Regions from separate parts of the Arthrobacter sp. 10T413_2 genome, predicted to be linked through region 2. Evidence: riboswitches for the same ligand, from Rfam matches in the RefSeq annotation. Region 2 holds a riboswitch; each other region holds the start of a gene.
What was found. A riboswitch is a leader RNA that binds a small molecule or an ion and turns the genes downstream of it on or off. The one in region 2 is predicted to bind thiamine pyrophosphate.
Positions count from the first base shown of each region.

Region 1 (2,190 bases), on a different contig from region 2:
GTGGGCCTGGTTCACGGCAGTGGGGATTACGCTGATCCGGCTGTCCCGGAGGACGCCGCGCGCGGACGGCGCCGCCGCCTAAGCTCCCGGCGTGAGGACCGTCCGTAAAGCCTCGACCACGAGGTCGTGGTCTGCCTTCTGCGGTAGCCCGGAGACAGTCACGACGGCCACGGCCCCGGTGCCGCGRACGTAGATGGGGAACGCTCCGCCGTGGGCGGCGAACTCCATCTGATCGAACCAGGCGTTCTCCTCGATCCTTCCGCCGGCAGCGCGGGCCCGGAGGCCCACCAGCAGGGAKGGGACCTCATAGCGCTGGGCCGTGCGCTTCTTGGCGTTGATCCAGCGTTKGTTGTCCGGGGTGGCGCCGTKCAGCGCCGCGTGGAAGAGCACCTGCTCACCCTTGGTGATGTCGACGGCGATGGGCAGCGAGCGTTGCCTGCCCAGTTCGACCAGGAGCAACCCGAGGTCCAGGGCATCGTCCTTGCTGAACGATGCGAACTGGAGCGCATCCATTTCGGCCAGCACACGGCCAATGAGCGCCGCAAGAGAACCGTGAGGTTGCGGCTCGCTCGAGTCCGGGTCGTACTCGGCGGAGGGATCTGGCGTGGCCGGTGTGTGCGTCAAAATGGTCCAGCTTTCCGGTGGGCGACAAGGCCGCCCGCTCGCGGGTCCGGGGGCCGACACGTCGACTCTACCAAGCGGCTCTTCCCGGCCGCGGGGAGGGCCTGGGCCAGGCCCCGGATTGTGACAGCACACCACTGAAAACCCTGGCCGTTCGGGTGTAAACTGAGCCAGCCCACAAGGGCGAAATAATTACGACAGGGGAGCGCCGCCGTCGGGCATCGCCGGAATAGTCCGGGGAAACCAGTGGTGGGCGCTGAGAGTGCGGACAGCCGCAGACCCTCGAACCTGATCCGGTTAGTACCGGCGCAAGGGAGTCGAGTTCTCAGGGTGCGCGGAGGGCGGCGGAAGCCGAGGCCGGCCGGAGCACCCTCCCCTCCTGTTCCTCAGGAGGACGACATGACAGATATTTCAGCACAGCATGGTTCGAGCAGCCGTTCATCGGCCCGGCGCACCTACAACTGGCGTGTGGTGGACATCGTGGTGGCCGCCTTGATCGCCGTCGCCGGGGGCGTCATCTTCTGGGCCTGGGATCAGGGCGCGAACCTGATTTCAACCCCGGTCAATGCGATCTACCCGCCGCTCAGCGGACTCTACGCCGGCGGATGGATGATCCCGGCAGTGCTCGGCATGCTCATCATCCGCAAGCCCGGCGCAGCCCTCTTCTGCGAGACTGTGGCGGCCACCGGCGAGCTKATKATGGGCTCGCAGTACGGCACCACCGTCCTGATCTCCGGAGTTCTCCAAGGCCTCGGCGCGGAACTGGTGTTCGCAGCCTTCCTCTACAAGAAGTTCAACCTCCCGGTGTCCCTGCTGGCCGGAGCCGGCGCGGYCCTCTTCTGCGGCCTGAACGACTCCTTCCTGCCGTGGGGCTGGAACATTGCCTACGAAGCCGGCGACAAGCTKGCCTACATCGTCTTCACCACCATCTKCGGCGCCGTGATTGCCGGCGGACTGTCCTGGCTCGCCACCCGCGGCCTGGCCAAGACCGGCGTGCTGGGCTCCTTTGCCTCCCGCAAAGCCGCCACGGAGCCTGTCTTCTCCTGAACCACGTTCCTGAACCCCAGTCCGGAACGGCCCTCTTGGAAGTGCACAGGCGACTCATGACATCTTCACCAGGCGTCCGGCCCGCCGCCGTCACGGCCCGCGGCTGGGGCTGGCGGCACGCCGGAAGGCCCCGGCCCGCGGTCAGCGGACTTGACCTGGACATCCGGCCCGGGGAGCGCGTGCTCCTGCTGGGCCCGTCCGGCGCCGGCAAGTCGACGCTGCTCCACGCCCTGGCGGGTGTGCTCGGGGACGGCGCGGCGGGGCAGGCCGGCGACACCGAAGAATCCGACGAGACCGGCAGCCTGCTGATCGATGGCGCTGCGCCCCGGGCGCAGCGCGGCCGCGCCGGACTCGTGCAGCAGGACCCGGAAACCCAGGTGGTGCTCTCGCGCCTCGGCGACGACGTCGCCTTCGGGGCCGAAAACCTCGCTGTCCCGGCCGGGGAGATCTGGCCGCGGGTGCGCGAGGCGCTCGACGACGTCGGGCTGGGCAGGCTGCCGCTGGACCACCCGACGTCGGCGC
Region 1 is NZ_JBFTHK010000039.1:10,768-12,957, forward strand. It holds gene AC1DBQ_RS08870 (DUF4386 family protein) at 1-82, shown strand, start outside; gene AC1DBQ_RS08875 (heme-degrading domain-containing protein) at 79-624, opposite strand; TPP riboswitch at 811-954, shown strand; gene AC1DBQ_RS08880 (ECF transporter S component) at 1,021-1,668, shown strand; gene AC1DBQ_RS08885 (ABC transporter ATP-binding protein) at 1,725-2,190, shown strand, end outside.
Region 1: linked by a shared signal. The riboswitch ahead of AC1DBQ_RS08880 (ECF transporter S component) and the one ahead of thiC (phosphomethylpyrimidine synthase ThiC) in region 2 are both predicted to bind thiamine pyrophosphate.

Region 2 (2,190 bases):
GCAGTCGATCCCGGCGTCGAGCATGTCATCCAGGGTGTCCTCGGCGAAGCAGTGGGCGGTGACGCGGGCCCCTTCATCGTGCGCGGCCTGGACGGCGTCCTTGAGGCTTCCGGCGGGAAAGCTGGCGGCGAGGTCGCCGGCGTCGCGGTCGATCCAGTCCCCCACGAGCTTGACCCAGCCGTCGCCGGCACGGGCCTGCTTCCGCACGGCCTCGACCAGGCCGTCCGGTTCCACCTCGACGGCGAAGCCGCGAAGGTAGCGCCGGGTGCGGGCGATGTGGCGGCCGGCGCGGATGATCCGTGGAAGGTCCGAGCGCTGCTGGAGCCAGCGGGTGTCGTGGACAGCGCCGGCGTCGCGGACCAGGAGCGTCCCGGCGTCGCGGTCCGTGACGGCCTGGGATTCCGCGGTGTCCTCGGCAACGTCTCCACCCGGGCCGAGGCCGATGTGGCAGTGTGCGTCCACCAGCCCGGGAATGACCCAGCCATTTAGCACGCGCTCCGGCGCGGCGGCGGGCCGGTGGAACGTGAGCCGGCCGTCGACGGACCAGAGGCCGTGGCGTACCGTGTCCGGCCCGGTAAGGATGGGGCCGCTGAATTCGATGATGCCGGTCATGGCATCAAGGGTAGTCCCCATGTCGCCGCGCCGGCCGCGTCACACTGGACAGCCGTCCGACGGCGCGTGGTAGCTTCTTCTACGACCACACGGGTGCCCCTGCAGGGGCTGAGATCGGGCTGACGCGGCCTGCGACCGTTGAACCTGTCCGGGTAATGCCGGCGAAGGAAGTGAGTATTTTCCGTGAATACGCAAATTGCACAGCACAGCCCTATCCAAAACCAGTCCAGCCAAAACCTGCCTGCCGACTCTGAGGCTGCCGCGACGCAGTCACTGAAGTCCCACTCGCTGGCCTTCACGACGGACCCGGAGCACGGCATCCGCGTCCCGGTGACCGAGATCGCGCTGGAACCCTCGCCGGGCGGCGTCGAGAACCCTCCATTCCGGGTCTACCGCACGGCCGGGCCGGGCAGCGATCCGGTGGTGGGGCTGGCCCCGTTCCGCAGCGGCTGGATCGCCGGGCGGGGTGACACGGAGCCGTACCGCGGTCGGGAACGCAACCTGCTCGACGACGGCAGGTCCGCGGTGCGCCGCGGTGCCGCCTCCGCGGAATGGCGGGGCGCCCCGCCGGAGCCCCGCCGCGCCGTCGATGGCCGGACGGTCACCCAGATGCATTATGCGCGGCAGGGCATCGTGACACCGGAGATGCGGTTCGTTGCGCTGCGCGAGAACTGCGATGTGGAGCTGGTCCGCAGTGAGGTGGCAGCGGGCCGGGCCATTATTCCCAGCAACATCAACCACCCGGAGTCCGAGCCGATGATCATCGGCAAGGCGTTCCTGGTGAAAATCAACGCCAACATCGGCAATTCCGCGGTGACCAGCTCCATCGCCGAGGAAGTGGACAAACTTCAGTGGGCCACGCAGTGGGGTGCGGATACGGTGATGGACCTCTCCACCGGCGACGATATCCACACCACGCGCGAATGGATCATCCGCAACTCCCCCGTCCCGATCGGAACGGTCCCGATCTACCAGGCGCTGGAGAAGGTCAACGGCGAGGCCAACGCCCTGACCTGGGAGATCTTCCGGGACACCGTGATCGAACAGTGCGAGCAGGGGGTGGACTACATGACCATCCACGCCGGGGTGCTGCTGCGCTACGTCCCCCTGACGGCCAACCGGGTCACCGGGATCGTGTCCCGCGGCGGTTCCATCATGGCCGGCTGGTGCCTGGCTCACCATGAGGAGAACTTCCTCTACACCCACTTCGACGAGCTCTGCGAAATCTTCGCCAAGTACGACGTCGCGTTCTCCCTCGGCGACGGGCTGCGGCCCGGCGCGACGGCGGACGCCAACGACGCCGCGCAGTTCGCCGAACTCGACACGCTGGCCGAACTCACCCAGCGGGCCTGGGAGTTCGATGTGCAGGTCATGGTGGAGGGCCCGGGACACGTGCCATTCCACCTCGTCCGGGAAAATGTGGAGCGCCAGCAGGAGCTCTGCAAGGGTGCCCCGTTCTACACGCTGGGGCCCCTGGTTACGGACATCGCACCGGGCTATGACCACATCACCTCGGCGATCGGCGCCACGGAGATTGCCCGTTATGGCACCGCGATGCTCTGCTACGTCACGCCCAAG
Region 2 is NZ_JBFTHK010000033.1:25,326-27,515, forward strand. It holds gene AC1DBQ_RS07990 (amidohydrolase family protein) at 1-612, opposite strand, end outside; TPP riboswitch at 692-799, shown strand; gene thiC (phosphomethylpyrimidine synthase ThiC) at 796-2,190, shown strand, end outside.

Region 3 (2,190 bases), on a different contig from region 2:
TCCTGGCCCAGATAATAGGCGAATTCGTCCTCGGGCAGGGTGCCGTCGGCGAGTCCGCGGATGAAGTCCAGGGCATAGATGGCGTCGAGATCCGCCGCGGCGCCGTCGCGCAGGGCCGCGGCGAACTCGCCCTCCGCGGGGCTCTCCGCCGGCCCCTGGCCACGCTGCCCACTCCCGCCGCCCGTGCGGTCCTGCACGTGGTGGAAGTGATGGACCGGGCCGTTGCCGGTGCCGACGTCCAGGGCCGAGGCTTCGCGGAGCGCGCCCAGCAGCCACGGCTTGACCTCCCGCAGTGCGGCCTCCCAGTCCCCCACCCGTGCCTGCACCGTGGCCATGGCCGAGGACAGGGAGCAGCCGGTGCCGTGGCTGTTGCGGGTGGCGATCCGCTCCCCCGGCACCACCACGGTCTCCTGCCCCAGCAGCCCTACAGTGTTGACCAGCGCATCCGGGCAGCCGTCCCCGGCAGTGTCCCCGCCGCTATCCCCGCCGGCGAGGTGTCCGCCCTTGACCAGGACGGTGGTGCCGGTCAGGGCGGCCAGGCGCTTGCCCTGCGCCAGGGCTTCCGCCCAGTCTGCCGCGACGGGTTCCTTGAGCAGGATGGCGAGCTCGGCAAGATTCGGCGTGATGAGGTCCGCCAGCGGCAGGAGGGCCTGCAGTGCGGCCTCGGCGGATTCCTGCAGGAGCCGGTCGCCGCTGGTGGCCACCATCACCGGGTCCAGGACCACGACGGCGGGGCGCACCTTTTCCAGCCAGCTGCGGACGGCGTCGATCACCGCGGCGTCCCCGAGCATGCCGATTTTCACAGCGTCGATGCCGATGTCGTCGCTGATGGCGTCCAGCTGCGCCGTGAGGAACTCTGCCGGAGGAACGTGGACGGCGCGCACGCCCCGGGTGTTTTGCGCCGTCAGGGCCGTGATGGCGGCCATGCCGTAGCCGCCGTTCGCAGCGATGCTCTTCAAGTCCGCCTGGATTCCTGCGCCGCCGGATGGGTCCGAGCCGGCGATGGCCAGCACCCGGGGAATGCGCAGCGGCGCAGACGGCGCGGAGGGCAGAAAATTGGGAGGTAGAAAAGCGTCGGTCAGAAATTCAGACGGATTCACTGTTGCGGACAAGTCAGACATCCCTTCGCCGGTGCTAACCGGACAGGTTCAACGGGTCTGGATCTCAGCCGGCCCGATGCGCGGCACCCCGTGTCAGTGGTCAAGCCTAGCCGCTGTCCCGGCGCTGCCCGGTTAACGGCGAAGCGGACCCGGGCCGGAGCGGACGTATTGTTACGCCCGCTCCGGCCCGAACCCGCAATTTACACTTCAGCCGGATCAGTGGCGGAAGGGATCAGCCGTGGAGGACTACAGCTCCGATGCCGGCACGCCGACTCCGAGGATGATCGGCTCGTTGCCGGCCGGGATGGCCGGCCTTGCCGCGGCGGGTGCCTTGGCCTCGTGAACCGAGCCGGCCGCGGCCGGCCGTGTTGCCTCGCGGTGCTCCACGGAGGTCTCGTTGGCTGCACCCTGGGCGCGGCTGGCGCTCCGGTTGCGGCGCCCGCGGCGGCCACGCGTCGTCGTGGTCTCCGCTGTCCGTGCAGCCGGTGCCTCGACGCGCGCAGGCTCGGGTGCCGTGGCTTGAGTCTCGTGCCGGGCCTGGGCGGCCGCCTGCCTGTTGGCCTGAGCCTCAGCCTCGCCCAGGTTGGCGAAGGCCTCGGTCAGCAGGTCGAGGGTCAGGGACGGCTCCGGCGTGCCCTCGGCGTGCTCGACGAACGGCAGGGCCACCTGCTCACCGCCGAACGTCAGCACAGCCGCGGGACGGCCTGCTGCCTCTTCCGTGGCGGCAAGCTTCGTGACGGCGTCGACGGCGGCCTGGCGGGCCCCGGCGTCGCTGGCGGCGGCAGCTTCCCCGTCATGCAGGTGCGCGGCGTGGGCCGCGGCGGCGACCTTTGCCAGCGCGGCACGGGTGGCTTCAGCCTTGGCATGGCTTTCGGCCTCGGTGGGCTCGGCGTGGACGGCGGCCGGTGCGGACGGAGCGGACTCCGGGCCCTGACCCCGGCCGCGGCGACGGCTCTTGCGTTCGGTGCGGGCGGCAGGCTGGGCCTCGGCGCGCGGGACGTAGTGCTCGGCAGCGACCGTGTTGGCCCGGCGGTGCTCGACAGGTTCGTCGTGGGTGACGATGCCGCGGCCCGCGCAGGCTTCACACTGC
Region 3 is NZ_JBFTHK010000174.1:2,212-4,401, reverse strand. It holds gene AC1DBQ_RS19295 (bifunctional hydroxymethylpyrimidine kinase/phosphomethylpyrimidine kinase) at 1-1,121, opposite strand, end outside; TPP riboswitch at 1,104-1,201, opposite strand; partial or broken gene AC1DBQ_RS19290 (Rne/Rng family ribonuclease) at 1,347-2,190, opposite strand, start outside.
Region 3: linked by a shared signal. The riboswitch ahead of AC1DBQ_RS19295 (bifunctional hydroxymethylpyrimidine kinase/phosphomethylpyrimidine kinase) and the one ahead of thiC (phosphomethylpyrimidine synthase ThiC) in region 2 are both predicted to bind thiamine pyrophosphate.